One region of the Bacillus sp. J14TS2 genome, then DNA from elsewhere that is predicted to be linked to it. Evidence: a T-box and tRNA genes for the amino acid it is inferred to sense, from the RefSeq annotation. Region 1 holds a T-box; the other holds one or more tRNA genes.

Region 1 (6,796 bases):
CCATATGATAAGAGTTCAATAACTCGGTTGGTAAAAGATAGGAATGATTATTTTTCTTAGGTAATTCAATCATATTAGCCTTGCCTTTGAAGAAGGAAAAACTCTCTTCTAATTCCACTATAAGCTTTAGCAGCTCTCCCATTTTAAATTTATCCCCTTCAAGGTGTTTCACGTGAAACATCCGTTCTGAAAAATAGGTGCATAAACCATTTTTTTGAACTTTCACTTCATCATCAAAAAACTTGTAATCCTTCTTTTTCCTCTTTCTGGTAGAAACTCCATGTGCAAGAACTGTCGTTGTATGGGGATAATAAGGATCAATGCTCAACAAACAAGCTTTTATTAAATGGATAAGACCATAATAAAGGAGAATTGGTCGGATCGATAATGTTGTTGTTGATGCCTGCTCGTAAAAGGCTTCCCCTTGTTCAAGATAATAAATGAACGAGTAACAATTATCATATGCTTTTGCGGAGGCTCCCTCTATCTTTAACATTTTGTATCGTTCGGATAAATAACTTCTTGCCTGAGTGGCAGAATGGAATCGTTGAATACGTTTCCATGTTAACTGTTTACTAATCAAAGTATCATCTCCAAATAATTTGAAAAATGGAACATCTGGTGTATTTCTTGACAGTCATATAAGCAATTGATAACCTACTAATAATATTTTGGGGCAGGAGGCAGGAAAATATGTGGGAATCTAAATTTTCTAAACAAGGTTTAACTTTTGATGATGTCCTATTAGTACCAGCAAAATCTGAGGTTTTACCAAAAGAGGTCAATTTATCGGTTGAATTAACGAATACTTTAAAATTAAATATTCCTGTAATTAGTGCAGGAATGGATACGGTCACTGAATCGAAAATGGCGATTTCAATGGCACGTCAAGGCGGATTAGGCATCATTCATAAAAATATGAGCATTGAGGCCCAAGCCGAGAGGGTTGATAAGGTAAAGCGTTCTGAGAGTGGTGTCATTAAAGATCCCTTTTTTTTAACGCCGGATCACCAAGTCTTTGATGCTGAGCATTTAATGGCAAAATATCGTATTTCAGGTGTTCCAATCGTAAATGACGAAAAGGAAAGAGTGTTGGTAGGAATCATTACCAATCGTGATATGCGCTTTATTCAAGACTTTTCTGTTCCAATTATCGATGTGATGACGAAAGATAACCTTGTAACTGCTCCAGTTGGGACATCACTTGAAGAAGCAGAAAATATATTACAGCAACATCGAATTGAAAAATTACCATTAGTAGATGATAAAGGTGTCTTGCAAGGGCTAATTACAATAAAAGATATCGAAAAAGTCATTGAATTCCCTAACTCGGCAAAAGATAGTCAAGGTCGTTTATTAGTTGGTGCAGCTGTTGGGGTTACGAACGATACAATAAAACGAGTTGAGATGCTTGTCCAGTCTCAAGTCGATGTAATTGTTATTGATACGGCACATGGTCATTCAGAGGGTGTTTTAAGAACGATTAAAGAGATTAGAGAGGAATACCCTGACTTAAACATCATCGCAGGTAATGTGGCCACAGCTGAAGCCACAGCGGCTTTATTTGATGCAGGTGCAGATGTTGTCAAGGTTGGAATTGGGCCCGGTTCAATTTGTACAACTAGAGTTGTTGCTGGTGTCGGAGTTCCACAAATTACGGCTGTTTATGATTGTGCGACAGAAGCAAGAAAAAGAGGAAAGGCCATTATCGCAGATGGTGGTATTAAATATTCAGGAGATATTGCAAAAGCTCTAGCTGCAGGAGGACATGCAGTTATGTTAGGAAGTATGCTGGCTGGAACTTCTGAAAGCCCAGGAGAGACTGAAATTTTCCAAGGGCGTCGTTTTAAAGTATATCGTGGTATGGGATCTGAAGGAGCAATGGAAAAAGGATCAAGTGATCGCTATTTCCAAGAAGATGCGAAGAAATTTGTACCTGAAGGAATTGAAGGCCGAGTTCCTTATAAAGGACCACTTGCAGATACAATTTATCAACTAGTAGGTGGTTTACGTTCTGGAATGGGATATTGCGGTGCACCAGACCTTCAACATTTCAGGGAAAATGCTCAATTTATTCGAATGACGGGTGCTGGTTTACGTGAAAGCCATCCACATGATGTTCAAATAACGAAAGAGTCATCTAATTACTCTCTTTCTTAATAATAAAAGGGCGGGACATTCCATTTTATATAGGAGTCCTGCCTTTTTTATTGTGAAGGAAATTATAAAATTGTCGCTTGTGGATAAGTTGAAATTTTGAGTTTTGTCATCCAGCTCCAGCGCCTAGCCCCGAGAGGCTCGCAGGATGCGAGTCCATCGGCGTTGCGCCAGGACGGCGCGAACTTAGCCGATGTTCTGCTTAATAACCTTGAACCTAGGAAGGGAAAAAGCCCCTTCCTAGGTTCAGGGACATTTGCTTGTCGGGGCTGATCAAGGCGCTTCCGCTTTTGTTCTTTGCCAAAATATCACAGTTTTGTAAAGTAGGCGTCATAATTTTCCTACTAAATTATGTTCAAATATGATAAAATGACAAAGGTGTACATAAAAGGTTGGAGGGCTTACATGTGAAAAGAAGACGGACCAAAAGAACGATTATTTTTTCTTTGATTCTTGCTATGATGTTTAGTTTATTACAATTACCAGGTCAGGCATATGCAAAAGATGAATTAGATATCCATGCAGATGCGGCCATTATTATAGAACCAACCACTGGAAAAATACTATATGCAAAAAATGAAGATGAGTCGCTAGGAATTGCCTCGATGACAAAAATGATGAGTGAATACCTTTTGTTTGAAGCGATTCAGGAGAAGAAGATTACTTGGGATCAAGAACAAATCATTAGTGCTTATGCCCATGAAGTATCCATCGATGCTCAATTGTCCAATGTTGGCTTGAACGAAGGAAAACCATACACCATTCAAGAATTGTATGAGGCTATGGCCATTTACTCCGCCAATGGAGCAACAATTGCGATTGCCGAGGCCATTGCTGGCTCGGAAGAAAAATTCGTCGATATGATGAATGAAAAGGCAGAGGAATTAGGGTTAGAAGATTATTACTTTGTAAATTCAACAGGTCTTAATAATAAAGATTTAAAAGGCAAACATCCTCAGGGAGAAGCTGATGATGAAAATTTAATGTCAGCAAGATCGACAGCAGCATTAGCTGCTAAGTTAATGAAAGATTTTCCAGAAGTGCTTGATACAACTAGTGTTGCAAAGAAGAAATTTAGAGATTTACCAGGAGAAATGAAAAACTGGAATAAAATGCTTCCAGGTTTAGAATTTGAATATGAAGGTGTCGATGGACTTAAAACAGGGACAACGGATTTAGCTGGACGCTGTTTTACTGGTACAGCTACTCGTGGTGATTTTCGAGTTGTTACGGTTGTAATGAATGCAAAGGATGATAATGGAGTAAGCAGTGACTATGGAAGATTTGGACAAACACAGAAAATGATGGAGTATGCTTTTGCTAATTTCTCTATGAAGGAGATCTTCCTGAAAGGCTATGAAATTAAAGGCCATAAATCTCTTGGGGTTGAAAAAGGGAAGGAAAAGAGCGTAAAGATCCAAACAGAAGAACCATTGAGCACGGTTGTGAAAAAGGGAGAAGAAGATGCGTATAATCCCGTCTTTAAGCTAGATAAGGATATGGTCAATAAAGATGATGAATTAACGGCTCCTATTAAGAAAAATGAACAAGTTGGTACATTAGTAGCTGAACCCAAAAGTGAAGCGGATTATGGATATTTGACGAAAGGCTTTGAACCAACTGTAAAAGTTATTACCACGAACGAAGTTGAGAAAGCTAATTGGTTTGTACTGATGATGCGTAGTGTAGGTGTTTTCTTCTCAGGCTTATGGACAAGCGTTTCAGATACGGTTAAAGGATGGTTTTAATAAGTATAGAATAGCTTCCCTGTATTGACAGGGAAGTGTCTTTATAGTTAACTAAATAGTAGAATTAATCCGATAGATATAATCAGATAAAAGCGAAGGGGATATATAAATGAGAACAGGAACCGATCGAGTAAAACGTGGCATGGCAGAAATGCAAAAGGGCGGCGTCATCATGGATGTTGTCAACGCAGAACAGGCAAAATTAGCTGAGGAGGCAGGAGCAGTTGCAGTTATGGCTCTTGAACGTGTTCCTTCTGATATTCGGGCAGCGGGCGGTGTTGCACGAATGGCGGATCCAACGATTGTGGAAGAAGTGATGAACGCTGTATCAATCCCAGTGATGGCAAAGGCTAGGATTGGCCATATTGTTGAGGCTAGAGTATTGGAAGCAATGGGTGTTGATTATATAGATGAAAGTGAAGTTTTGACACCAGCTGACGAAGAGTTCCATTTAAACAAGAAGGAATATACTGTTCCTTTTGTATGTGGTTGTCGTGATCTAGGTGAAGCAACTAGACGCATTGGAGAAGGGTCTTCAATGCTTCGTACAAAAGGAGAGCCAGGAACTGGGAATATTGTCGAGGCAGTTCGCCATATTCGTAAAGTGAATGCCCAAGTACGTAGAGTAGTGGCAATGAATGAAGATGAACTTATGACAGAGGCAAAATTACTAGGTGCACCATATGAGCTTTTATTGGAAATTAAGGAAAATGGTCGTCTTCCGGTTGTTAACTTTGCAGCGGGTGGTGTTGCAACACCTGCTGATGCCGCATTAATGATGGAACTTGGAGCAGATGGAGTGTTCGTTGGCTCTGGTATTTTTAAATCAGAAAATCCTGCTAAATTCGCCCGTGCAATCGTAGAAGCAACAACCCATTATAAAGATTATGGGAAAATTGCTGAACTATCAAAAGATCTCGGGATTGCGATGAAAGGAATTGAAATCTCAACCTTAACTCCTGAAAATCGTATGCAAGAGCGCGGGTGGTAAAATGTTAAAAGTAGGAATCCTTGGATTACAAGGGGCTGTTCGCGAACATGCTCAGGCTGTAAAGAACTGTGGTGCAGAAGCAATTGAAGTAAAATCAACGGAGCAGTTAGAACAGCTGGATGGTCTTATTCTTCCCGGCGGGGAAAGTACTACGATGCGTCGCCTGCTTGATAAGTATGGTTTTATGGAACCATTAAGGGCATTCGCGCATGCAGGAAAGCCCATTTTTGGAACATGTGCCGGTTTGATTTTATTAGCGAAACGTCTTTCTGATAAAGAAGATGCTCATTTACAACTAATGGATATAACTGTCGAAAGAAATTCCTTTGGCCGCCAAAAGGACAGTTTTGAAGCGGAAATAGCAATTGCTGGTGTAGCGGAGGATACAATGACAGCTGTTTTTATCCGTGCTCCTCATATAACAGAAGCTGGAGAAAATGTAGAGGTTTTGGCAAAATATGAGGGAAGAATTGTAGCGGTTAGGGAAGGTCCTTTTCTAGGTTGCTCTTTTCATCCTGAACTTACAGAGGACAACCGCTTAACCGCATATTTTTTGCAAATGGTCGAAGAATATAAAAAGAATGAAAGCAAAATTTGCAATTAATCCTTGCTTATAGTATAGTATGAGCAAATTTATATGGTCATGGCGTTGAAAGGAAATAGTAATAAAGATTATGTATCTTTAGAGAATCGATGGTTGGTGAGAATCGATGGTACGACTTTATGAATCCATCCTTGAGCAAAATGCTGAACTTTAAGTGAGTAGGCATTTTCGGTTTGAACCGTTATCGATGAAGTGGAAAGTAAAGTATATATACTTTCAATTTGGGTGGCAACGCGGGTAACTCTCGTCCCTTTCAGGGGATGAGGGTTTTTTTAATGTTGAAAAGGAGGAATGACGAAATGTTAGATATGAAATACTTACGCGAGCATTTTCCTGAAATTAAAGCGAAATTGAAGCACAGAGGAGAAGATTTAACAGATTTAGATCAGTTTGAGGCACTGGACCAAAAACGAAGAGAGACAATTATACGAGTTGAACAGCTGAAAAGTAAGCGAAATGAAGTATCACAGCAAATTGCAAAAATGAAAAGGGAAAAACAAAATGCTGATGAGGTTATTTTAGAAATGCGCCAAGTTGGTGATGAAATCAAAGGGCTTGATCAGATTTTACGAGAAGTAGAGGAAAAGTTAGGGGATTTGCTGTTATCTATTCCAAACATTCCACATGAAAGTGTACCAGTGGGAGAAACAGAGGATGATAATGTGGATATTCGCCAATGGGGAGATATCCGTTCTTTCGACTTTGAGCCACAACCCCATTGGGATATCGCCGATCAGCTCGGTATTCTGGATTTTGAAAGGGCCGCTAAAGTGACGGGCAGCCGATTTGTCTATTATAAAGGACTGGGTGCAAAATTAGAACGCGCCTTGATTAGTTTTATGATGGATCTTCACGCGGAAGAGCATGGCTATGAAGAGATGCTACCTCCTTATATGGTGAATCGTACGAGTATGACGGGAACAGGGCAATTGCCGAAGTTTGAAGAAGATGCCTTTTTAATTGAAAGCGAAGATTACTTCCTAATCCCAACTGCTGAAGTTCCTGTAACTAACTATCATCGGGATGAAATTTTGGATGGAAGTCAGCTCCCTTTAAATTATGTGGCTTATAGTGCTTGTTTTCGTTCTGAAGCTGGATCTGCCGGTCGGGATACGAGGGGATTAATACGTCAACATCAATTTAATAAAGTGGAATTAGTTAAATTTGTGAAACCTGAAGATTCTTATCAAGAATTAGAAATTCTCACAGGTCATGCAGAAAAGGTACTGCAGTTGCTTAAACTTCCTTATCGTGTCTTAAGCATGTGTACGGCTGATTTAGGATTTACAGCAGCGA
Region 2 (26,594 bases), on a different contig from region 1:
ATGATACCATAGCCATAGAAGCTGTATGATTCAAAAAACTGTTGAAAGGCTTGATAATTCCCTTTAAAATAATTCCCTAGAAAAATCATAACATAAGACCATGGGTAAATTCCTATAAAAGTCAATATTATATACTTATATAATTGAACCTTGCTCATTCCGGCGATATAAGATATATAATTTCCAATGCCAAAGGGACGTGATAGAGTAACACTCCAAATACCGTAACGATTAAAATAGGCTGCTCCCTTTTCTAATCCTTTTCTAAATCGCTTAGGAAAATGTCCACCCAGCTTTTTCCCTACATAATAGGGCATTAAGCTAGCCAAAGTATATGAAAAGCTCATCCCGAAAGCAATAAAAACGATCTGAATATAGCTAGGCGCTAGGATATATCCATAAGAGAGGACAAGTATTAAACCGGGGAATGGTAAAGATGAACCTTCTAAAAACATAACGAAAAATAATCCAGGTATTCCCAAAGTTTGGAGCCATTCTAAAAACTGTTGAATCATGAATGTATTCCTTCCTTCTGCTATTCAGGATTTTCAACCGCTATTTTTGTATTCTGTATAGCATTCTTCTGATCAGGATGCAGGATATAATGAATTAACCGAACAATATCAGAGGGATATCCAACCTCTATTTCATTGAGATAGCGGTGAATGGAATGCTGAATTTGCGCCATTAAGGATGTATCCTGGAAGAAAGATAGAATTGATGTATCCAAAGGTTGTGCAGGATTTAATTCCAGAATCAACTTCCTATCCTTTAAAAGCTGTAAATTAATTTCTTCTTGCCCTGGTAAGGCTGAATGGATAAAAATCGGCAGACCCTTCCTCAATGATTCACTGATCGTAACACCACCGGGCTTTGTAATAATCGCATCAACACGTTCATATAGGGCATTCATTTTTGCTTTGTCGGAGATATAAGGAATAGGCTGAACATTATTCCTATCTAATTTCTGAAGTTGTTGAAACAACCTTTTATTTTTACCGCATAGTACATAATATATGATCTTTCCCTCTCCATTCGGGCTTGCTAACTTTAGTAAACTCAGAATTCCTCCAAGTCCCACACTTCCTCCTGAAATGAGCACTTTCCATTTTTGCTGATTGGCAAGCATTTTATTCTTTCTTTTACTAAATTGTTCCCCGATAGGAATCCCCGTAATCCAAACCCTGCTTTCTGATACATGATTTGAAGCTAATAATTGCTGCTTCATCGCAGAATTCGATACTAAATGATAATCAATCCCTTCTATTCCCCACACATCATTAATAAAAAAATCTGTATATACATTCATAACTGGAATCGTTAATTGATGATCCTTTTTTAAAATACTTAAAAGATGTGAAGGAAACGCATGAGTGCAAATAATGAGATCAGGTTTCTCCAGCAAAAGAATTGCCTTCATTTTCTTTAAAAATAGATGGTCATAATACTTTTTATAATCATGCTCTGTTTGTGAGCTATGGGCCATTTTTTTATATGTCCATGCATAGCTTTTTGGAAAGAAGTGAATCCACCCCAAATACGTTTTTGTTACCATGCTTTCAAGCACGGGATTCCAAGCGCTTAATAAATCAATTTTTTTACAAAGCATCGCTTTATTTCTCTTTTGTAAATAACTGATCATCGTTTCTGCTACTTGATGGTGCCCAGACGGCATTGTTAATAAGGGGAAAAACAATATTTTTTTCATTCACTTCCATCCCTTTCTCTATTTTCAAATATAGGCTACCAAACAGTGCCTAATGAAATGATCATTGTCTTCTTAGATATTTATATAGACGAAAAAACAATTTTAAACCCTGCAATGGGAAATAAATATAGTAAAACTTCAATCAGTGTGGGTACTACTGTCTATAATTCGTGATAAAAAGGGTTGGATAAGGTAAGAAGGTATTCTTTAGAAAGCTAGAGAAGATTTTTAAAAGCGAAAGTTATCGCCGAGTTCGGCTTGATATTTCCGTGCATAAATTGCAAGGATTACCGTCTTATTGTTTACTATAATTTAATTTGGAAGGAGGAATTGGATGGAAAGTTTTGGATACCCGTCTCAAAAAAAGCAAATAATATCAAAACAAAGGATGCCTTCAGGAACTGTTTTTTAAACCTCATTCTACTGTTGGGCATCCCTTTTTTTGGCAGGAATTATGGCCTCTAGTCGTGAATTGAATAGAAGGAGGTGTTCATATGAATTGGGATAAAAGCAAACCGTGGTTTCACGGATCCCCGATCATACTTACGGAATTACTTGAAGGTAGTACAATTACACAAAACAGTGAAATTGCTAAAATATTCTCACATAAACCCACGGTAGTTTCTATGGATGATCAAGGAGGTTTTTTCCATAATGGCTCCATGGCCGGGTATCTCTATATCATTGACGAGCCTCTCACCCCAACTGACATCTTCCCTCATCCTAATACAACGATGGAAGCAGGGGTGGAGTGGCTTATACATAGGCCTTTGAAAGTGAAAAAGATAATGGAAACAAAGGTAGATCCAACTCAATGCCTATCCGAAGCAGAAATTAAACATCTGTCAAAGTTATTATAAAAGGAGCATCTATATTGGAGGTATTTTATGGATCAATTAGAATTTATTCAATACAGTTCCCACAAAAAATTGGTAAAAGAGATATTGAAAGAATACCAACCTAAACATGAATGCATTGGCTTCATGCTTATTGGTTCAGTTGCAAGGGGGGATGCCTATCCGGAATCAGATTTAGACTTATTGTTCCTCCTCGAAAACGAACATAGCCAACCATTCCAAACAGAAGTAAAGGGCAATATATTAATTGAATACAAATATACAAACTTCAAACAAGCTCAAGTAAAACTAGAAAAAAATCCAATGGAGATTTATTCATACTTGGATGGGAAAGTTATATATGACAAAAAGGGACAGTTCATTGAATTAAAAAGGATTGCCCTTGAAAAGTATAATTCCTACAAAATTTCCGAGCACCAGACAAATGCAATTTTACATTGGCTAAAAAGTTCATACCATAAGATTAGTGCGGCGAATCAAGAAGAGGATCATTTTAAGGCGTCGTATGTCATCAATACATCGACATGGGTGATGTTAGAAGGTCTATGGGCAATAAATCATCAACCTATGCCTCCTTCAGGAGCAGTTTGGGCACATATTAACAACTTAAAAAGACACCCTCCTAACCTAGACTCACTATTGAAAACAGTATTCGTTGGAGATGTAAAAGAACAAATCGACTCCTTTATGATAATAATAGAGTGGATAATGACAAATCTTGCAAAGTGTAAGCAATAGAAGATAATCTTAATCATGCAAATGAATGTGATTTTATCCGCAAAAATGTTTATAATGGATGTTGGTTATGATTTTTTAAAAGGAGTGATGGGAATGAAAGCATGGCATTATGCACTCCTAGTCTTTTTCGGTGGATGTTGTTATGGGGTCTTATCGACTTTTGTAAAATTAGCTTATGCAGCTGGCTTCACCATGGCAGAAGTTTCTGGGGGACAATACTTATTCGGCACAATCCTTACTTGGGTGCTCGTTCTATTTATAAAAAAGAAGAAAACTCATTTATCTTTCAAGCAAACAATGAAAATAATCATTTCAGGGATTCCAATGGGTTTAACGGGAATCTTTTACTATAAATCCCTACAAACAGTGGACGCCTCTCTCGCCATTATTTTTCTATTTCAATTTGTCTGGATTGGAACAGTGCTTGAATGGATCATCTATAAAGTAAAGCCAAATCGAAATAAATTAATCTCTATTATTATTTTACTTTTTGGTTCAGTCCTCGCCACGGGGCTTCTTGCTAGTGGTGGAAAAGAACTGTCTTGGATCGGCTTGGGATGGGGCATGCTAGCCGCCTGTTCATTTTCTGCTTTTATTTTGGTCAGTGGGGCTGTAGGAAACCAGCTACACCCAATTTTCAAAAGTGCACTACTATCGACGGGGGCTTTATGCACGGTGTTCATTTTATTTCCACCAGCTTTTATCTTCCATGGAGAAATCCTGCTTGGTCTAGCACCATATGGGCTTTTACTTGGCTTTTTCGGAGTGATGTTACCACCATTACTATTTTCAATCGGAATGCCTCATGTTGGACCAGGGCTTGGTACAATTCTTTCAGCCGCAGAATTACCCACTGCTATTGTTCTCTCAACCTTTGTCCTGCATGAAACAGTGACATCGATACAATGGGTTGGTGTCATCGTTGTACTATTTGGCATCTTTATTGGGCAGGCATCATTGTTTCTGAAAAGAAAATATGTACGACCGATAAATCGCTAAACAGTTTAGCAAATTTGCCGGCATTTTGCTGGTAAATTTGTGTCAAAATCCTTCAAGTACTGGTAAAACCTGCCTACCGGCTTTTTTATTGAAATTCTCGAAAAAAAGTATTATTATTTAATATGTTCTAGGATTTAGTGCTGGCGTAGCACAGTTGGTAGTGCACATCACTCGTAATGATGAGGTCGGAGGTTCGAACCCTCTCGCCAGCATAGCCAATAAACGTTGATATCATGCGAACCTCGAAATTTTAGGGGTTCGCTTTTTTTATAGATTCTTCTTAATCGACACTCACAACCCCCACGTCGGCCCGAATCCCTTACCAGCTTCCAGTGTGATCATAGGATCCTAAATTTTAAAAAAGTGAAGCGATATTAACATATTCCACGTCTTTGTATATAGACATATGGATTTACTTGGTAATTCCAAATAATAGCAAAAATATACTCAAAAACTTTAAGGTGGAGTCATAGACGACTATTAAGACTAGAGTTGTGTCCGGAAAAACTACTATTGAGGTATCTGATATATAATGAAAAGGGAGGGTTAAACATGGTATTTGGACCTGGTATTTTTATAATAATCGCTTTTGTTGTATTGGTCGTTTTTATAATATTAAGAAATTCAAAACCAAAGAACTAAGGATTTCTTTATCTAATGGCAGCAGCCTTTTAAGCTGAGTGAACTCAAGCGATCAGGAAATCACCTTTACAATGTTGGGAATTTCCATCATAAAAAAGCCGCATTTATTCATAAAAATGCGGCTTTCTCTATTCACACTTAATACCAGGCTATTGTTCAAATCGAACCAACTCTGGCAAACTTCTATTTTCTCACAGCATTCTGCACATGCATCAAATATTCTTTTTTATTCAGGGGATTATAGTCGCTTCGCTTTCTTGTTGGTATCTCACCATCAATTTTTTTATAGCCAGACGGCCTAGCGATAAAGATGCCCTCCCCCTCCGTATAGGAGTGAAGACCGACCTTAAATGGTTCTGTTGTTGCGACCGGTATGCTTCCTGTTAGGAGAACTGTTTCATTCTTTAATGCAGGCTCATTAAAATCTGCCTTCATTGTTGAAAGATTAAATATGGCCTTACTTAAAGCTTGTGCAGGCACTCTAAGTTCAAAGCTATTAATGGGTTCATAAACCTCTGTACCAGCCTTTGACAAGGCCTCCATCAGAACAAGCGGCGTTAAGTTTCTAAAATCCCCCGCTGTGCTTACGGGGCTAGCATAAGCAGTGTGTGTCAACGTTATGATGACGTCCGTCACTTCCCAACCATATAACCCCTGTTTCAATACATGATACACTGTATCCTCTATCGCTTTTTGGAACGATAAGGGGAGGGAGCCTAGTTCCACATCGAGCTTATAAATGATCCCACTATTTTGCTCACTAGGTTCAACTCTAAATCCTACCGTTGCATAAAATGGATTTCCTTTACTTCCCATAACCTCGACCGCACTTCCAACAGCCTCAGGCTTCTCCATACATATGATCCTCGTTTCAGAAAAACCAACCTCTATATTCTCTTGCTCCTGAAGTACCGTTTTAATGACTTCCTTCTGTACTTCACCGAAAAGCGAGATATAGATTTCTCGATTAAAATCATCCCTTGATATCTTAATAAGCGGGTCTTCCTCTGCCATAGAAGTCAGCACTTCAAACAATTTTTGAGTATCTTCACTATGAAGGGCCTCTATCCTTGTCTCCATATTTGGCTCAGCAAAAGAGACATTTCTAATTCTATCCGACCATTCTCCAAGGACATCACCGATTTTAAGGGATTTAAGGCCATGAATAATCCCGATGTCACCCGCTTCAATCTTTTCTGCATGAAGCGTCTTGCCATCTCGAAGCGCGTTAAGCATTTTGGCCTTATCTGTAGATGGCTCTAGCTCACCCTCACTATTTCTCCTGCTTACAAGGACTTCCTCTCTAACCCGAAGTACACCTGAGAACACCCTGACATATGCTTTCTTTTCTCCCGTATGCTCTCTCTCTATCTTAAAAACCACCGCAGAAAGAGGTTGAGGATCTCCTGCTGTATCCCGACTACAATTTACAGGAAGGAAAGCTTCTAAACTATCAATCAGCGCTTTGACACCGATACCTTTTACCGCTGATCCAATGAATACTGGGAAAACCTTTCCCTCTTTCGACTGTTGACTAATCTCATGCCTTAAAGTTGCCTTAGTCTGCACTTTTCCGTTAACATAATCCTCAAGCAGCGCTTCGTTATTCATCGATAGTACATCAATGCATTTTTCTACAAACGCTTCACTTCCGAAATCATAACTTTCAGCTTGAGCAGTATCCGTTCCTTCGTTTACTCCCATATATAATGGGATAGCACGATTAGTTAATTTCTCCTCAATGCTTTGGATAACTTTAGAAGAATCGGCCCCACTTCTATCGATCTTATTAATAAACAGCAGAGTAGGTATCTTTAGCTTCATCAGACTGTTCATCAGGATCTTGGTTTGCGCCTGTATCCCTTCAACGGCTGAGATCACGAGTATTGCGCCGTCAAGGATGCTAATAGATCGCTCCACCTCTGATATGAAATCAGCATGCCCCGGTGTATCTATTAGATTCACCTTAAGATCCTGGATGGTGAAAGATACCGTCGAGGCTTTAATTGTGATGCCTCTTCTCCGCTCCAGGTCCATAGAGTCCGTCTGAGTATTGCCTTTATCCACTCTTCCCAGCTCATTTATAACCTTTGTTTCATATAGAATATTTTCAGTAAGGGTCGTCTTCCCTGCATCGACATGTGCAAGGATCCCTATATTTAAAATTTTCATTCAGTAATTTCCTCTTTTCATTTATCATATTTATTTCCTCTCCAGTTCTTTTAAATTGCCGCATAACTATATACCTCCATAATGGTTTTATTTTTTAGTTCAGTCATTTTAGTCCAACTTGCACTCATGCTGAATATTCTGACATTTGCATTTTATCATGATTGATGTTGTTTCGCAAGTAAAGTTTAAAAACACAACACTAAACGCTAATATCTTAATGGTCCGTTAAGTTATTTATGATTTATATAGAAAAGATAGCCTTACTATATGGATACGAAGCAAATGAACTGACAACAACTAGATGCTTCATTATTAAGCTTCTCGACAACTTGATGGCGGTGGCCAAATTATCTATTGTTTTCAGTTGTTGTCAATTTATTATGAATGTGTTGCCAAGTAATGTATTTAGTAGTAAAATAAATCACGTTGATTGGCGCATACACTCACTCATAATGATGAGGTCGGAGGTTCGCCAGCACCATTCATTGGATTGGAGAAGTACCCAAGTCCGGCTGAAGGGGACGCACTCGAAATGCGTTAGGACGGGCAACTGTCGCGTGGGTTCGAATCCCACCTTCTCCGTTTTTAGAAAACTAGTAAATCCTACTAGAAGCTATTTCTTTTTACTCCATTTTTTCAAATCAAAATAAAACCAAATAGACATAAGAATATAGTAGGCTAGAAGTATGCCAACGGTTTTATGAAGGTCTTCCCAGTTTCCCCTTATTACACAAAGAAGTGTAACCATGATTAGAAAAAAAACAGGATAAGCTAAAAAGCGCATTAGAAATTCCATTTGAATTTTCATAAAATTCTCCTTATCTGCAATGTACCATATACAAAAAACCTATTTTAATTACCCTAGGATATCAGAATTAACCTTAATTTTCCTTGGGTATAAGTCTCTTCAACAATGCCTCTCAAGAATGAACTAAATCCCTCTTTATGTCTTTTAACTCAAAGATCAGGACGGACTTTCCTTCCAAAGTTTTTTACGTTTCTGACTGGAACTTCTGCCAGCAATACATTATCACCGAATGATTTTTGTTGCAGCGTCTCCTGATGCTACCATAACATTACCTCCTAATGTTACACCAGGTTGCATTTTTGCATGTCCTCCAATCCAGCAATTTCACATCAGTTGTTCGTTTTAATTCTTTCTCTCTCTTTATTGAATCTAATGGATGATTTACAATATATATGTCTACTTGAAGATGCCCCTGGCAGTCCAACTTAACAAGGAGCTTGTTAATGATGAAGAAATTTTATATTGCATCCAGCTTTATAAATATTGATACAGTTCGTTATGTTAGTAATGAGTTAAAGAGTAAAGGGTATATTCAAACATATGATTGGACAAAAAACATCAGAGCATCAACTTTTGAGGACCTAAAAGAAATAGGATGCCAAGAAAGAGACGCTGTGATGGAAGCGGATTTTATTATTGTGTTATTACCAGCAGGGAAAAGTAGTCATATTGAATTCGGTATTGCACTTGGACAAAGAAAAAGAATACTCCTCTATTCCCCAAATGACGAAGTAAATAATTTCGAAACTACCAGTACCTTTTACCATCTATCTGAAGTTGAGAAATGCATTGGAACTATTGATGATTTAATCGCTATGGTAACAAAATAAGAGAGTATTCTTAAGTTAAACCTTCTTTGTATTTTTCTTACAGAAAGGACCATCCAATGATTAGATTGCATGGTCCTTTCTTATTATAGAGGAAGGCTACCACTCAAAAGCCATAACAGTTTTTTTCCAACCTTTATGTTCTGCGGTTTCATCCATCATTTTTTTCATATCCTCTGCATGCCGAATAAGATAGTCTTTTTCCGGTAATAGCTTCCTCAAAGCTTGTTGGTACTCATAATTTCGAAAAGCCTCCATCAGTTGCTGAAAATCTTTTGCTGTACTTCTAGAGCTCCCATACAAGGTCAATCCCTTTTCTAAAAGATCTCTCGTATTGATCGGAACTTTTTCTTCTGTTACACCCAATAGGACCATCTTTCCTTGTGGTTCAATTAAATCGATCGCTTGATTGATCGCCTGTTCACTAAACCGACCTCCTGTACATTCAATAACAGTTGTCACTTTTGGATATTGTTTAAAATCGAAATGATGAACAAGATACGTACTAGCAAACCCAAATTGTTCTAGCTTCTCCGCTACAGCTCCGAAAACGATTAGTCTTTCCTTTGGAATTTTAAAAATATAATGAAGCATAGCGGCGGTTAAATACCCTACTGGTCCATCTCCAAATACGGCTACTCTTCCTTCGTGCAGCACGTCTTGAACATAACGAAGTGCATGCAGAGATACAGAGTTTAATTCAGCAAGCAAGGCAATGCGATCCGGTACCTCTCTAGGAATCGGAATAGCATTTTCCGCTGGTAAAATCAATTGGCTTTGCCCAATTCCATCGTAACCGCTTCCAAGGAAAACGCCATTTTTGGAATAATTATCACCTATAGATCTCTCGGTTTCCTCTGATTCCTGCTCATGTAAGAGTCGGCCTGGAATGGTAGGGACAATAACAACCCTTTGACCGACTTGCAAAGAATCATCTCTTGAGAGCACAACTTCCCCAATCCCTTCATGGAATAAAGCCATTGGCAGTTTTTCCTTCAAGGCATTTTTTCTCCTTTGTCCCGTATAATAACGAAGATCTGCATGACATACACTAGCTAGGACTGGTTTAATTACCACATAGCCATTGGAAAGTTCATGTTGAAGCATCACCTCCGTAATCTCACCTGGCTCTGTTAATCTATAAGCCTTTGAATCAATTAAATTCAAAAGTATCCCTCCTGGTTGTTCATTTTTGTTTACTTTTGTACATTATATTCATAAAAAACAAAAATATCAACACAATAAAGCAAATAAAAGCCGTATAGTTCTTTTTCTCTTTTATCAATAAAGTGAACCTTCAATCAGTGGGGATTTTCTTTCTTCCCACTGATTGAGGTTTCACTTTTATGTTCATTCGTTTTTGTTTATGATAAAAGGAAGAACCCTGAGATTGGGAGGAAAGGCAATGCTACCATTAGAAAGGCATCAAAATATTTTGCAATATCTTAAAGAACACAGTGTAGCTACTGTATCTGCTTTAGCAGAGCATTTCCAAGTTCATGAAGCCACAATTCGAAGAGATTTAAACACACTTGTGAAAGAGGGACATTTAAAAAGGACACATGGAGGCGTCATTATGGAGGAGGAAGTTCACTCCGAACCTCCCTTCCAAGAACGAGAATCCGCTCAGCTTGAGGAAAAGATACGAATCGGACAATCGGCCGCACAAATGGTTGAAGATGGAGAAAATATTATTCTTGATTCTGGAACAACTACTGTTCATATCGCAAAATCAATTACGAACAAAAGAAATCTAACTGTCATCACGAATGATATTAATATTGCCGCGATCCTTCGATCGGCTCCCTCTATTAAAGTCATTGTGACAGGCGGAATCTTATTCCCAGATAGTTATATGCTAAATGGGATGATTACCGATGAAGTACTGCAAACATTACATGTCCATAAAGCTTTTATCGGCACTCCCGCTCTGCATCATCAAAAAGGCCTTACCCATTTTGATGAATCCCTTGTATCAGCAAAGCGAGGGATGATTCGAGCATCGAAGCAAGTCATTGTTGTAGCAGATCATACAAAAATAGGCAGTGTCTCCTTGCATAAAGTTGCGAGCTCTAATCACATCCATAATATTATTACCGGAAAAGAGGCAGAGGAGTTAGACTTGCGGGCATGGGAGGAAATCGGAGTACAGGTTCAATTTGTTTAACGAAGGCTGGACAAGCTTGGAGCCTGATAAGGATGAAAAAGGATAGGAAAGGATAGGAAAGGATGAGAAAGGATGAACAGCTAAGTTCGCGCCATCCTGGCGCAACGCTGTTCTGACCAACTTCCTGTTGGCCTAAGTTCGCGCCGTCCTGGCGCAACGCTGTTCTGACTAACTTCCTGTTGGCCTAAGTTTACGATATCCTAACTTAAAACAGCGGATTACCCACTATGGGAAATCCGCTGTTTGCTGACGATTTGCTGAATCTTTTCTTTTGCCTCTTCAATATTCTTCACATGGATCGTGATCTTTTGTGCTTCCGGGTATTGTTCAGCTGCATGTTGATAACGAGGATCATAATAGTATTCTAGTAACCGACGGACGACCAAGGAATAGTTCTCATTTTGTAAAGCTTGTTCCACTTCTTCCGCTATAGGTGTATGAATCCTCGCTTTTATACGCTGAAATGCTTCTATGCACTCTTGCTGGTGCTCCCAGGGCTGATAATCATCTAATATCGTTTGAATTCTTTCTTCTATCGGCAGGTTAATGAAAATATGGGTACCTTTATCTTTTAATGCTTCTATAACAGGAGGTAAAAGGGCCTTCCCAACCCTTCTACTCTCCCCCTCAAGCAAAACAGAGGATGAGTCTTTTAGTTGGTCCATCCTCTGTACTAACAAAGAGTCGAACACCTTTTGATTATGCGGTTCAAGACCAATTCCACCAAAGATGGACCCGCGGTGATTAGCTAACTTTTCTAGGTCAATCACCGGAAATCCCTCTTTTTGAAGTTCCCGAAGAATGACTGTTTTCCCTATACCTGTATTTCCATCTAAAATATAAGCATGTGGAGTAAAATCGATTGTCTCTAATCGCTCTACAACCCATTTACGGTAGGACCTGAATCCTTCTTCCAAGCGCAATACATGGATCTTCATCAATTCAAGTACCGTAGCCGTGGTTTTGCTGCGCATGCCTCCACGCCAGCAAAATACAGCCTTTTCACCCTCAATCTCTTTAAAGCTCTGAACAAATGCAGGGAGCTTTGCGGAGATTATTTCTAACCCCCGCTCTTGTGCAGCCTCTGGACTCACCTGTTTATATAATGTGCCTACCTCAGCCCTTTCTTGATCTGTAAAGAAAGGGATGTTAATGCTACCTGGAATCGTAGCATTTTGGAATTCTGACGGTGAGCGGACATCAATCATCGTCACTTTATTCTGATTTGCTAACTTCAGCAATTCCTCAATCGTTATGTTTCGATGCATGATTTTTACCTCTCTCCCTTACATATATCCTACTCTTAGTGGACTAGTCCCGATTCCTTTGATTTCTCTAGGAATTTTTTAGTCTTCTTATTAATGGGCTCTTTTAAGAATGCTCCAAAGATGATCGCAAGCACTCCGCAAAGGACAAGTACACCAATATCTCTTAACGCCCTTCCCCAAACAATTCCACCTACAGCTTCACGCATTAAATCAACCGCATAAGTGAACGGCAAATAGGGGTTAATAACTTGGAAAAACTTAGGCAACAGCTCAACAGGGTATGTCCCGCCTGATCCCGAAATTTGTAAGACAAGCAACACAATGGCCAATGCCTTTCCAACATTTCCAAATACCGAGACAAGAGAATACACGATTAAAATAAAGACTGAACTAACGAGGAGACCGAATAAGACAAGCCAAACAGGATGCTTGGCATTCACGCCAATCAGAAATAAGTCTCCCAACGTCACCACTATCGTTTGCACAATACCAATCGTCCAGAATGTGAAAAAGCGTCCAAAGTAAATTTGTCTCCCAGTGTATAAACCCTCATTATGCACATCTACTGCTAGCAAGGAAATAAGTAATAATGCTCCTACCCACCCAGCTAATACAGTATAGAACGGTGTCATGCCTGTTCCATAATTTTCGATTGGAAACAATTCATTTTGGTTCAACAATACTGGTTCTTCAAAAAAGCTTTGTTCCGCGGAAGGATCATTGCGCAATAACTGGATAATTTCATTAATATCTGTATCCTTTTGCACCTCTCGAATCTTATCCGCTAATTGTTTTACCTTATCGTTGACATATGGGAATTCACCGGAGGCATATTCAAGCATGCCTTTTCCTTCTTTTAAGTTCTTTTGAGTACTATTCAACACCCTTTCCACTTCTGGCAAGGTCGATTGAATTTCTTCCAAAATTCCTTTAGCTCCGGTTAATGTGCCTTTGGCTTTTCCTACTTCTTCTAAAATCGTCGGCTCAATATTATTTTGATATTCTTTCACAAATTCGTCCAGCTTAATGTTTGTATCTGCTGCAGCTTGATGAATTTGATCGACTACTTTACTAGCGGCTTCTGTATTATTTAAGAATTGATCCATTTGATTAACATCAGTACGTAATTGTTCCAATGATTGTCGCAGTTCGGCTGTTTGGGAAATTGCTTGATCTATTTGTTCCTGCGAAAGTTGATCGGATGGCTGCCCTTCCTCTGCCTCTTCATCAGAATCAGATGGTGGAGGTAGTTGAGCATTGGTATCCTGTAACTGCTGTAAAGCCTTCTCAACTGTATTCAACGTGGCAATCGCATTATCAAGCTGTTGTTCTATATTTTCCTGCACTTTTTTTCCTTCATTGATATCAATCTTGCTTTCTTTAGCTTTATCTAAAAGCTGATTGATTTGATCAGTGATCGATTGGACCTTTGCGACATTCTCTTTCACTTTCGGTGCGATCGAATTTAAACGCTCTTCCGCTTCATTCATATAGCCCAAGGTCTGATTAATCGTCGTTAAACCAGTATTTGTATATTCCTTTGCTTCAGGGAGCGCTCCTTGCGTCTTATTCAGAATGTCCCCAGCAGAATTCGCATCACCTAACGACTCGTTCAACATTCTATGAATTTCCGGAAGATTTTCCTCTAGGGTAAAAATATAATCCTCAAACTTCTCAATATCCGGTAAATTACCCTCTAATTCAATACCTAAATTATTAAATAGGTCAAAAATAATTCCATTGACTGTTGAAACAAATTTACTACTCACTTCATCCGCTATAACAGATGCGCCTTTTTCGGTTATTTTCGGTGAAACAGCATTTAACTTTTCATTGACATAATACTCCATCTGGGCCTTCTTAGGCTCATCTGATAGTACGGTTCCTAACTTTTCCGAGAAGTCTTCAGGAATAATGACAATCGCAAAATAATCTCCATATTCCACTTTATCCATGGCATCTTTTCGATTGGTAAAATGCCATTGCATATTTTTATTATCCTTAAGATTGTCAACGACTTCTTTCCCTGCATTAATCTCTTGATCGCGAACGGTTGCCCCTTTATCCTCGTTAACAATCCCGATGGGAAGATTCCCCGTATTAGAATACGGATCCCACATAGCGGCAATATTGAACCATGCATATAATGAAGGCAAAATGGCAAGCCCACCAATAAGGATCATGGCAGCCCAATTGGTGACAATATTTTTTAAATCTTTCCTATAAATATTTAAACTGTTTTTCATATCGGTGTCCTTTTTTGGGATCGAAATTTTGATAGCATTTTGCCTATTATCCCCATTTCCATAAAATGTAACCAACCTGATCACATTTCGTGCGGACAGCTCACCCTTTCTCTCTTTGTTCAATCATTTAAAAGTCTATGATCACGTGTCCTGTATGATCCGCCACAACCTCACCAATTAGGGAAGCCTCTACCCCATTTTGTTGTAAGTCTGCTAATAATGCCTCTGAATCATCATGCGCTACACTAATAAGTAGCCCACCAGAAGTGACTGCATCACACAAAATCCATTGATCTACCTGATCCATTGACTCTGGAAAGGTAACTGATCCTTCTAAGTGGGAAAAATTGTTTTTCGTACCACCAGGTATCACGCCCTGTTCAGCCAATTCTCTCACTCGTTTCAGCACAGGTACTTGGCTCTTTTTAATATGCAAGCCTACTGCACTTCCTTTTGCCATCTCTGAAGCATGGCCGAGTAATCCAAAACCTGTAACATCTGTACAAGCATGAATATCATAATGAGCCATTGTCTCTGCCGCTGTCTTATTCAAAGTCGTCATTACATTTGTTAGATTAGTGATTTCTTCCTCTTTCAATAAGCCCTTTTTCAAAGAAGACGATAGAATCCCTACTCCAATTGGCTTGGTTAAAATTAATCGGTCTCCTGCTTGAGCGCCAGCATTCGTTCTAATCTTATCCGGGTGGACGGTTCCTGTCACGGCGAGGCCAAACTTCGGCTCTTGATCATCGATTGAATGACCTCCAACTAAAGTGACGCCTGCTTCCTGAAGCTTATCTGCCGCTCCCTTTAAAATATCAGCCAAAATCTCTTTTTCTAATGTCGCGATGGGGAATGCAACAATATTTAACGCAGTGATAGGTGTCCCTCCCATCGCGTAGATGTCACTAATCGCATTGGTAGCTGCGACTTGTCCAAAGGCATAAGGATCATCAACAATAGGTGTAAAAAAGTCTAATGTTTGAACGATCGCTAAGTCATCCGTGAGTCGGTAGACCCCGGCATCATCACTCGTATCAAGGCCAACCAGCAAATTCGGATCATGCTTGGCAGGTGGCAGCATACGAATCACCTCTGACAAATCCGTAGGACCAATCTTACAACCACATCCTCCTTTTGAAGATAAAGACGTTAATTTTACCGAACTAGACTGTGTCATAAGACATCAACCTTTCCTTTTTAAATATGTGTTCAAAGAAGCTAATTTAACCAGACTTCTCTAAGCATCCTCTTAAAAATATATATACAGTATAAATGATATTGTAGGATAATATCTATCTTTTACTTCCTTATCTTCATTTATTTCATAACTAATAGCCTTATATCACACTTACCTCACTTGAATGATCTTCTATTTCGAAAGATCAGCTTACATATTTACCCTTCCACTGCACATACTGACAATAGACTTAATAATCACAAGGAGATAGAAGGAATGTCTATGTCGCTTTGGAAACGAAAAAGAAAAAAAGAGAAAAAAACGCATGTAAATATTCCTCACTCTCGCATTGAGCAGTATAAGGATGATGAGATAAATGGAAACTTAGATGATACGATTGCTTTTATCAAATCATTATTAGGAGATAATGATGATCTGATTATTCGTCGTTTTTCCATCTATGGGACACATTCGGCTGCTTTATTTTATATTTCCAACCTCGTTGAACAACAAACCATTAACCATGAACTGTTAAAGCCTCTAATGGAATTGCCTACCCAGATAGATATCAAGGAACTTGAACCAGCTGCACTTCTTTCAACATTATCGGAGCAAATTATCTATCATGGGCAACTTGGAAAGGAATCACATCTAGTAAAGCTAGTGGACGCCATTTTAGCAGGAGAAACGATCCTTGCAATAGACAGTGCTTATGAAGCTATTCATATTGACACACGTTATATTGAAAAAAGAGCTGTCTCTCAGCCTGAAACAGAACAAGTCATTATTGGACCCAGGGAAGGCTTTATTGAACGATTAGGAACGAATATTGGCTTGTTACGCTATCGATTACCGACAGCAGATTTTTGTGTAAAGTCGCTAAAGGTTGGAAGGCTAACGAAATCTAAAGTCGCGATTTGTTATTTAAAAGGAATAAGCGATCAAGCTCTAGTTGATGAAGTAGAAAAACGCCTAAAGAAGATCGATATCGATGCCGTCTTAGATGTTGGCTATATCGAGCAATATATTGAAGATAATCATTATACTCCCTTTACTCAAACTTTATTAACGGAACGGCCAGACAGTGCGGTTGGAAATTTAATCGAGGGAAGGGTCGCCATTCTTGTCGATGGCTCTCCCTTCGCTATGTTAGTGCCTGCTGTATTTAACCAGTTCTATCAGGCAACAGAAGATTATTCGACCCGTTTTGCGATGGGGAGTTTTCAACGATTTATTCGCATGTTTGCCCTTGTCTTTTCCCTAATTGTTCCAGGTTTATATGTCTCTTTTATTTCCTTTAATCCAGAATTATTACCAACTGATTTTGCGGTCGCTGTCGCAGGAGGAAGATCGGGGGTTCCGTACCCTGCTGTCATTGAGGTGCTACTCTTGGAAGTAGCAATGGAAATATTACGGGAAGCCACTGTACGGTTACCAAAACAGATCGGGAATGCTTTATCGATTGTCGGTGTTTTAATTGTTGGTGATGCCGCGGTGCAAGCAGGCCTATCAAGTCCAATCACAGTCGTAGTCATAGCGGTTACAACGATTGCTTCGTTTGCAACTCCGGTTTATAGTGCAGCATTTGCCTTGCGATTACTCCGTTTTCCATTAGCGATTCTCGCTGGACTATTCGGATTATATGGACTAATGGTTGGATTGATTATGGTCTTAAATCACATGCTCTCTCTGAAGTCATTCGGTGTTCCTTATCTTAGTCCAACCTCTCCTTGGAATACACAAGGAATGAAGGACAGTGTGATTCGCTTTCCGTTTTGGTGGATGCCAAAAAGGCCGAAAATGTTTCAACCAAAAAATAAGACTCGTGTAAAAGTGAGTAAAGAAGAGATTAAATCAAAGCCCAGCCAACCTCTTAATCCATTGAATAAGCGAAACAAATAATGGGGGGAAGAAACAATGGAACCAACGAGAAATATAACAGTGGGCCAAATAATTGCGATACTAGTTAGTACCATCATCGGAGTTGGGGTTTTACGGCTTCCCCTTGTTGCCGTACAATCTGCTGATACGGGAGCTCCACTTTTAATACTTTTATCCGCCATTTTCGTTTTTGTTGGGATGTGGGGCATTGCAAAGGTTGGGAATCTGTTTCCAGATGAAACGTTCGTGGAGTACAGTAAACACATCCTTGGAAAATGGTTGGGGTGGCTATATATCTTTATGATTATCGCCTTTTTTATCCTGTTAACTGGTTTTGCAGCAAGAGAATTCGGAGCAGTAGTCGTAACATCTGTCTTACCAAGAACACCACTTGAAGTGACCGTGATTGTCATGCTAGTAATGGCCGTGATTTTTACTCGGGGAGATATGAACACCTTTACTTATATTCATAGCTTCTACTTACCTGTTATATTAGTCCCACTATTAATTATTACATTGGTCTCTCTAAAAGATGCCAATACCCTTTTTCTCCAACCAGTACTGGGAAATGGCTTCAAAATGATGACAGGTATTCCAGAAATAGCAGCATTATTTCAAGGCTCCTTTGTTTTGGCGATCCTAATCCCGCTTATGCAGAAGCCGAAAAAGGCACTAAAGGCTAGTTTTTGGGGAGTAGCCATTTCTGGTGGCTTTTTCATCATGATTATTGTCGCTTGCATCGCCCTCTTTGGAGTAGAAGAAATAAAAACGATCATGTGGCCGACACTAGGGCTCGCGCGGGCGACCTCCCTTCCTGGCAATACATTACAACGTCTTGATGTCGTTTTCTTGGCCATTTGGGTAACGGCGGTGTTTACAACGATCTTTTCGAATTATATGCTGACAACCCAGGCGCTGAAACAATTTTTGCGCCTGCGGGACCATAAAGCGCTGGCACTTTTTCTATTGCCGATTATCTTCTTCGTAGCGATGTTTCCCGTTGAAACGATCGAAATGTATCGATATATAAAAGTATTTGGCATATTGGGACTTATCCTCACTTTTATTTTTCCATTTATTTTATTAATTGTCGCCAAAATCCGCAAAGTGCCAAAGAAGAAGAAAGGAGCAGGGAAATGAGCTATAAATCAATTCTTGTCTTTATCATAATTTCCCTGTTGATTCCACTCCTCGGAGGATGCTGGGACAGTATCGATATTGAAAAAAGGGCCACTGTACTGGCGATTGCGATCGATAAAGCCGAGCCGGGTGAAGAAAAAGAAGAGGGATATATTACTCACATGCCTGGATCCCAACCAGCAACCGATAAGTTACTGAAGGTCACAGCTCAGGTTTCTGTTCCGGGACGAATTCCCTTAGGCCCTGAAACAACAGGCGGAGAAGATAAAGCGCCAGTGTGGGTGATTAGCACTGTAGGTCATACAGTCGATGATGCTTTATTAAATTTGCAGCAAGAACTAGCCGACCAGCTATTTTTAGGTCATTTGCGCATCCTTGTTATCAACCAAGAAATTGCTAAAGAGGGAGTGAAAGAACTCAATGACTTTTTCCGACGCAATGCGCAAGTGAGAAGAACAACTTGGATGGTCATTTCGGAGGAAAAGGCAGAAAAGTATATGGAAATCGCGCCAAAATTGGAACGAGTGCCTGCTTTATACTTAACAGATATGGTAAGCAATTCCGAAAAATTAGGGAAAATCCCTTCCTCTGATATGGGAATATTTTGGAGAACACTCTCAAGTAAAGGGCAAGATGGCGCCTTACCCTATTTAAAAATACACAAAGCGGAGAATATAGCCATCAAAGGATTTGCTTATTTTCATGAAGATAAAATGAAAGGAACGATTGAGCCGATTGAAATTGGCCAATTCATGGGTATCCTTGGGGAAAAGCAAGGAGGCTACGGGGTCTTCATCAACGTTCCAGGCACTGACGACAAGGTACTAGTACGCGCTATTCGCCGTTATTCCAGAATGAAAGTAAGCATTAAAGACGGGAAACCTAAAATCCGTATTAAAATTCGCTATGAAAATGAAATTGATGAAGATGCAAAAAGTGATGTGAATCTTGCCAGTATCGACTTAATCAAAAAAATTGAAAAACAAACCAATAAGGCTACAACAGCCTCCTTGAAAAAATTAATCCGAAAAATGCAAAGAGAGGAATCTGACATCTTTGGTTTCGGTGAACACGTACGAGCAAAACAACCTGCCTATTGGAAGAAACATATAAAAACAAAAGAAAATTGGCGGCAGGTTTTTAAAGAGGTCGACTTTGACATCGAGGTGGACACCGAAATTCAACAATCTGGTATTAAATCTAATTAAACATTGCTACAGTTCGCTTAGATTTACTGCATGAAAGGAGTTAATGGACATGTTGGATATCAGTTATGGCTACTACCTGATTAGCCTCTTCATTCTAACAGGAATAATCATCCTCCTATTAGATGTAAAAACACATTCAACAACCAACCAGAAAAAGGAGAAAAAAGTCACCCTTTTTTTAGGATGGGCAAACATTGTCCTTGGTTCAACTTTCTATATCGTAAGTTGGATTTACCAGAAATGGTTCTGGTGACCATATTAGGTTTTTTAACGTTTTTCCCGAATTCCTGAAGCTTGGATAAAGTTGAAATTATACGTAAAATGCGTTAAGTTGTTTTGGTATACTATTTTGACAGCATTGGTGTGATGACTTTGGCAGTAAAAACACATAAAACATGGTTGTTTGTCCTTACTATTGGTCTAGGTACGTTGCTTAATCCGCTTAATTCATCGATGATTTCTGTTGCACTAACTCGGATGCAGCATGAGTTTGCTTTGACGTTCGCAGACGCTTCTTGGCTGATTTCCATTTTTTACATTGCAAGTGCTGCAGGCCAGCCAGTGATGGGAAAATTAAGTGATATGTTTGGACCGAAAAAATTATTTTTGTCCGGATTATTGCTTGTCGCATGCTCTGCCATACTCGCTCCCTTTTCACCTAATTTCCCCTTTTTGCTCGGTTGTCGTGCTTTAATGGCGATCGGCAGTTCAACCTTGTTTCCAAGTGGAATGAGTATGGTGCGTACACATATTACAAAGGGACAGGCTAAAGCATTAGCCACCTTGTCTATTTTCGCTTCCACCTCTGCCGCCTTTGGCCCTTCAATTGGTGGATTTCTAATTGAAAGCTGGGATTGGCCATCGATTTTTATTATCAATTTCCCCTTTATTCTTACTGCTTTTATATTGGCTATTTTTATTTTACCGAATACTAGCCAGGGAAAAGTTGAACTAAGACGAATTGATTTCATTGGCATTTTCCTATTTATTTTCGCAATTATTGGATTGATTTTATTCCTTCTATCGCTCGAAAATAAAATTCATTGGTGGGCACTAGGCATTTTCATATTGGGCGCAATCAGCTTTTATCAATATGAAAAGCGACAAGAAGAACCTTTTATTGACCTACCGTCATTAAAAAGAAATCCCACGGTTTCCTTAATCTATTTACAATTTATCAGTATTAACTTAGTGTATTATTGTTATTTCTTTGGTTTTCCGACCTTTTTGCAACAGGTTCATCATTATAGCGAAAGAAATACCGGCTTAATTATGTTGGCCCTTGCCGGAGCGGGCGTCATCATTGCCCCTTTCGCTGGAAAAATGATTGATCAACATGGTTCCAAAAGGCCGCTTGTTATCGGAGCGATCATTTTATTGATTGGAACAGCTTTATTGCTAACCTTACAAGAAAACTCTTCCTTGTTGTGGTTGCTCGTAATTATGGTCGTATTAGGGACTAGTAATGGATTTAATAATATTTCCATGCAAACTGCGTTATATGAACATGTAAAACCAGAAGATACCGGCTCTGCTTCAGGATTATTTCAAACAAGTCGTTATCTCGGATCGATTCTCTCCTCAAGCTTGCTTGGCATTGCCTTTAATGGTCATTTAGATACGCAACATTTACATAATGTCGCACTAGTTTGTCTGATCTTTTGCTCATTGGTCGTTATTCTCGCGATTCGATTACCAAGTCACCGTCATCGTGTTGAGCATTGATTCTACTCCCCCTTTCCTTTTCTGAAAGCATTCACTACAATAAGTGTAAGCTTAAAAAAGGGAAAGGGGTATGAGGATGCAAGAAAATTTAAATGTAAAGACTTATTTAGAACGGATTGGGTATAAAGGGACATTGGATACCAGTGCTCAAACTCTAGCCAAGCTGCAAGAAAATCATCTACATACAGTCCCATATGAAAATTTAGATATCTTACAAAAGATCTCGTTATCATTAAACATTGCCGATTTGTATAAAAAAATCGTGATCCAACGCAGGGGTGGCTATTGTTTCGAGCTTAATGCCTTATTTAGCTGGCTATTACATGAACTTGGATTTTCTGTGACCGATTACTTCGCTCGTTTTTGGCGAGATGAGCCAAATTTACCTCCAAAGCGCCGTCATCATGTTTTAAAAGTAAAGGCAGAGGGGAAATTCTATTTATGTGATGTCGGTGTTGGGGGCATTGTCCCAAGAAGGCCAATCGAAATGGTGGAAGGGTTGATACAGACCCAGGGAGATGAAGTATATAAACTTGAAAAAGTTCCGGAGTTTGGCTGGATGCTGTATGAGAAAAAGAAAGAGCAGTGGCGAGAGATCTTTTCTTTCACGGAAGAGCCGCAGCTGGCAAAGGATTATATTATGGCCTCCTTTTGGTGTGAACATGCGCCTGATTCCATTTTCACTAAAGAAGCCATGCTAGCGATCCGTACCAAAGCAGGCCGAAACTCTGTATCAGGTAAAGAGTTTCGTATTTTTACAGATGATCAAGTGCACGCTTTTACTCCAGCTTCCTATGAAGAATACAAACAAGCATTGCAAACATATTTTGGGATTGTTTTACCAGATGAAGTCGATTATTATTTCTAAATACTGGTTTCCCCTAGGGTCTTTCGAACTATTTTTCAAAAACTTTCATAAAAGTCGTAACCTTTCCTCTACTTATTCGTTAGTTATAATGAATATATAGGAGAGGATGAAGTAAAATGAGGAAGAGTAGGTTCTTAATATCACTGTTTTCCGCTGTTCTCATGCTAGTCTTTATGTCCAGTCCCACTTTCGCTGCTGAAAATGAGGATGCTTCTATGATTCCAACAACAGGGGAGCCTTCGACTAATCCAAATTACGGAGAAGGAAGTATCGAAAACTCTTCGATTCGGCTCCTTGCCAATCAATATTTAGCCGGTGGCAAAAGTACCATTAGTGGATCAGGTACAACTGTCACAGTCAGCGCCAATACAACAGCCCGTACATCTGTTGATGTCATTGGTGTAAGAATTACTTTGCAAAAATGGGACGCGCAAAAAGGGGCCTGGGTTAACCTATCTAATTTAGGGGAGTACAAGTCAAAAGGCACTATTGTCTCAGGACAGCAAAAAGTGACCGTAGCAAAAGGAAGGTATCGAGCCTCATGCTTCCATTGGGTACAGAAAGGGAGCAAAGTGGAAAGTGCCACTAGTATTTCAACCTATATTGAAGTGAAATAATCAGCTAGACTCTCTATAAAAGATAAAAAAAGAACTAGTGATAGAGAATTCTCTAATACTAGTTCTTTTTCGGATAATTAGAGCTGGGCACAGAAAAACCCCCTGCTGATCTCAGCTAATTCTCCAAGATTAGAGAGGGAGACATTTCTTTCCTTAGTCCATCGATTCCGCAATTTCTATAATCTCCTGTTTTGACAAATTTCCGCTTATGGAATAATACATTTGGTCGTCTTTTACCCAAAATAATTCACTGAAATCATCTTGGACAGTTACGAGCTGGCCTTGTTGTCCATTCACAATGATATTCTCAATTTGGGCGTCTTCATTGTCAAATACCGCTCCCATCCCAAAGGCCTCGCCAATTTCTTGTTGATTGATTAAAAAGCCCTTCTCATCAACGCCTTCATAATGCAAGTAAATTTCTTGACTTAATTCATTCTCTCCCTTCATAACAGTCACATTTTCTAAATGATAGGCTTTCGGTATATAGGTGGGCACCGCAATTGGAAATGCGGTTTCCTGCTGTGCTTCTTGCAAACTCATTTGGACAGATTCAATCTCCGATTCCACCACCACGGAACCCTCTTCTGATTCTCCTGTTTGAGGAGGGTCACCAAATCCTGTATCCTCCCCCACTTTCAAAAATAAATGAGCCATTTTTCCTTGAGCCTCTTGGAAAAATTGGGTTAACATTGGGGAGGCTAAACCTTGAGAGGTCGAAAATAGAGTAATGGAGGCAAGAATAACAAGAATGGATGCGGCATACATCCACACCTTCTTAAAGCTTCTCGGCTGACGCACAGGATGTTTCTTTCGGGCCTCTTCTAGCTTCTTCCATGCCTCTCCCGAAGAATACGTGGGAGTTGGCGTCCGTTCCATCTCTTCATTAATCACTTCTTTGATCAGTTGGTCCAGAGAATCACCTTTTTCTTTACTCAAAATGACCACCATCCCTAAACTCATCATGATTTTGCAATTCTTTTTTCAACTTCTTCTTCGCACGATGAAGGCGAGATTTCACCGCGCTTTGGCTAATATTCAACAATGCTGCGATTTCCTCCTCCTTTAAGTCGTACTCAAACTTCAGCAGCAGCACTTCTTTATAAGCTGGAGGTCTTAGAACAGAAATGCATCGTTTAATCAATTGTTTGAGCATCCGTCTTTCCACTTTTCCCTCTACAGGAGATCCAGAATGATTTTCATTGGAATTTCTATCTAATATATAGACGTCATCTGTGAGATAATCGTTTCGCTTTTTTTCTTTTCTTATATGATCAATCGCCGTTCGTGTAGCAATCGTCACTAGCCACGCTTTTATTTTCGTATCTCTTTTTAAGCTATGGAAATTTCGAAATGCCTTTATAAAAGCCTCTTGAGTAAGATCCTCAGCGAGGTACTGATCATGGATAATAAAATAAACAGCCTTATAAACCTCTTGATAATACGTTTCAAAAATATATTTTTCATAATCTGCCTGTGTGATCGGCTGTTGATTATTCTCTCTCAGCAACATTGTCCCTCCCTTGCCAACACAAACGCTTCATAAAACTATCTATGTAAATATTACCATAATTAGGGGAAGAGGAATGGCTAAACGATTAATCGTTGTATCAATTTACTAACTTTTAAGGCTAGATAAGGAAATTTAAGATAAAAGCAATAGGAACCCTTGTTCCATACATAAATTTCTGATATTATATAATTAGATTTTTCTACTCAGTCAGTCCTCATCAAATATAAAGGACGTGTCCTTATGGCAGACCCAGCCTTAAGCTATGAACAATCTACTTATCCCCCCACATTTATTCAACTGCGAGAAAAGCCCAATGATTATGCAAAAGAAAACCCACAAACAAGATTTCTCAAAAAAATATCACTCAAGAAACTCATGGATTTAAAAGTCGATTTTGCTTTTAAGCAACTTTTTGGCAACGAAAAAAATAAGGAGATCACGGTTGTCTTTTTGAACTCGATTCTACAAAAAACAGGCAGGGGTATAATCAAAGATATCCTATTTACGAATACGGAAGCGGGTGGTGAATATGTCGATGATAAGCAGTCGAGACTAGATTTATTAGTTGTGACAGATATAGATGAACAGATACATGTTGAAATCCAATTCACAAATAAATATGATATGATCAAACGTTCTATCTATTACTGGGCCGGTGCATACCGAAATCCTCTTGAAAAAGGGATGGATTATCATGTTTTACAACCCGTCATCACGATCAATATCCTGAATTTCGATCTCTTTGAGCAGACAGATCATTTTCATACTTCGTTCCATTTATACGAGGATGAAAAACGATTCAAGTTAACGAATGTAATGGAATTCCACTTCATTGAAATGACAAAGCTCATAAAGGATTGGCAAGGTGATAAGCTCGACCCTTGGAATGATGTGCTAGCTAGGTGGCTACTGATGCTGGGGATGGTCGATCGCAGGCAGAACAAGGTTTATAATAAAATCTATAAGGAATTGGAGGAGATCGCGATGAAGGATGAGCTTCTATACTCGGCTTTCGAAAGCTGGACGGCATTAAGCCTCAACCAAAAGCAGCGACTAGCTTATGAATCGCGTTTAAAGCGGGTAATGGATGAGGAAGCCTTCAAAAGCAGTATGGAATCATTACAACGGAAGGTTGAACAAGGGCAGCAAAAGTTGGAACTAGGACAACAAGAGCTAGAACAAGGACAACAAGAGCTAGAACAAGGACAACAAGAGCTGGAACTAGGACAACAAGAGCTGGAACAAGAGAAGCAAGAGCTGGAACTAGGACAGCAAGAGTTGGAGCAAGAGCGAAGGGAATTAGAGCAAAGAAAGCAAGCCATGGCCCGACGCCTTTTGGAGAAAGGGTTAGATATAGCATTTGTTGTTGAATCTACTGGTCTATCTATGGAAAGGGTCATGGAGATCCAACACAATATTTAGAATTGAAAGAACCAGCCAAAGTGTTATTAGTAAACTTTAACTGGTTCTTTCTCTACTTATGCGACTTTTTAGAATGTGAAACGGTCGGAATTGCTAGTGACAATAAGTTGTCACCAACGAAAAAAGAATGAATCTCTCTCTTTGTTTTTATCGATGAATGAACTCTAAAAAAAAACGCCAAAAACGGCGCCACACCTGCGGAATAGCATCAAGACCACCACAGCGAAGCGAGGAGACTGAAATAATGCCTGTTGCAAGGGAGCCTTTTTGGCGATTTTTGAGAAAGTTCCTTCTTCCATCCCTATTTTAAATTCCGAATCCACACCCCTGCCATGTCGATCCAATTTTGGCATTCTTCTTGGATACCAAAATTGTTCTGAACACTCATACTCTCTTCATTCGCCAGGGAAAGCCCATGTCCCCCACGAGGATAAATATGTAACTCGAAGGGAATGCTATGCTTTCTTAAAGCAACAGCAAAGAGCATCGAGTTTTCCACCGGGACACCAGCATCCTCAAATGTATGCCATAGGAATGTAGGCGGTGTTTCAGCATTTACCTGCTTTTCCAAGGAAAGCTTCTCTCGTAATTCTTCATGCTGATCTCCT

Evidence for each region. A T-box is a leader RNA that pairs with one kind of tRNA and senses whether it is charged. The one in region 1 lies ahead of serS (serine--tRNA ligase), so its partner is inferred to be a tRNA-Ser.
Region 2: it has a tRNA-Ser gene. The T-box ahead of serS (serine--tRNA ligase) is inferred to sense a tRNA for this amino acid. The anticodon was not compared.

The regions. Positions count from the first base shown of each region.
Region 1 covers NZ_BORE01000021.1:78,696-85,491, reverse strand. The annotation lists gene KI375_RS23965 (YaaC family protein) at 1-583, opposite strand, end outside; gene guaB (IMP dehydrogenase) at 694-2,160, shown strand; gene KI375_RS23955 (serine hydrolase) at 2,616-3,905, shown strand; gene pdxS (pyridoxal 5'-phosphate synthase lyase subunit PdxS) at 4,015-4,896, shown strand; gene pdxT (pyridoxal 5'-phosphate synthase glutaminase subunit PdxT) at 4,898-5,500, shown strand; T-box leader at 5,537-5,755, shown strand; gene serS (serine--tRNA ligase) at 5,800-6,796, shown strand, end outside.
Region 2 covers NZ_BORE01000007.1:119,260-145,853, forward strand. The annotation lists gene KI375_RS12295 (DedA family protein) at 1-515, opposite strand, end outside; gene KI375_RS12300 (MGDG synthase family glycosyltransferase) at 536-1,708, opposite strand; gene KI375_RS12305 (hypothetical protein) at 2,203-2,568, shown strand; gene KI375_RS12310 (nucleotidyltransferase domain-containing protein) at 2,596-3,303, shown strand; gene KI375_RS12315 (EamA family transporter) at 3,397-4,302, shown strand; tRNA gene KI375_RS12320 (tRNA-Thr) at 4,442-4,514, shown strand; gene KI375_RS12325 (elongation factor G) at 5,128-7,116, opposite strand; tRNA gene KI375_RS12330 (tRNA-Ser) at 7,609-7,698, shown strand; gene KI375_RS12335 (hypothetical protein) at 7,730-7,924, opposite strand; gene KI375_RS12340 (group-specific protein) at 8,371-8,754, shown strand; gene KI375_RS12345 (zinc-binding dehydrogenase) at 8,851-9,858, opposite strand; gene KI375_RS12350 (DeoR/GlpR family DNA-binding transcription regulator) at 10,157-10,918, shown strand; gene mnmH (tRNA 2-selenouridine(34) synthase MnmH) at 11,137-12,186, opposite strand; gene KI375_RS12360 (YhgE/Pip domain-containing protein) at 12,222-14,432, opposite strand; gene selD (selenide, water dikinase SelD) at 14,560-15,612, opposite strand; gene KI375_RS12370 (spore germination protein) at 15,895-17,514, shown strand; gene KI375_RS12375 (GerAB/ArcD/ProY family transporter) at 17,530-18,633, shown strand; gene KI375_RS12380 (Ger(x)C family spore germination protein) at 18,630-19,841, shown strand; gene KI375_RS12385 (CLC_0170 family protein) at 19,891-20,094, shown strand; gene KI375_RS12390 (MFS transporter) at 20,214-21,566, shown strand; gene KI375_RS12395 (arylamine N-acetyltransferase family protein) at 21,643-22,434, shown strand; gene KI375_RS12400 (DUF6147 family protein) at 22,551-23,051, shown strand; gene KI375_RS12405 (DUF4367 domain-containing protein) at 23,205-23,990, opposite strand; gene KI375_RS12410 (RNA polymerase sigma factor) at 23,983-24,561, opposite strand; gene KI375_RS12415 (Rpn family recombination-promoting nuclease/putative transposase) at 24,805-25,986, shown strand; gene KI375_RS12420 (alpha/beta hydrolase) at 26,288-26,594, opposite strand, start outside.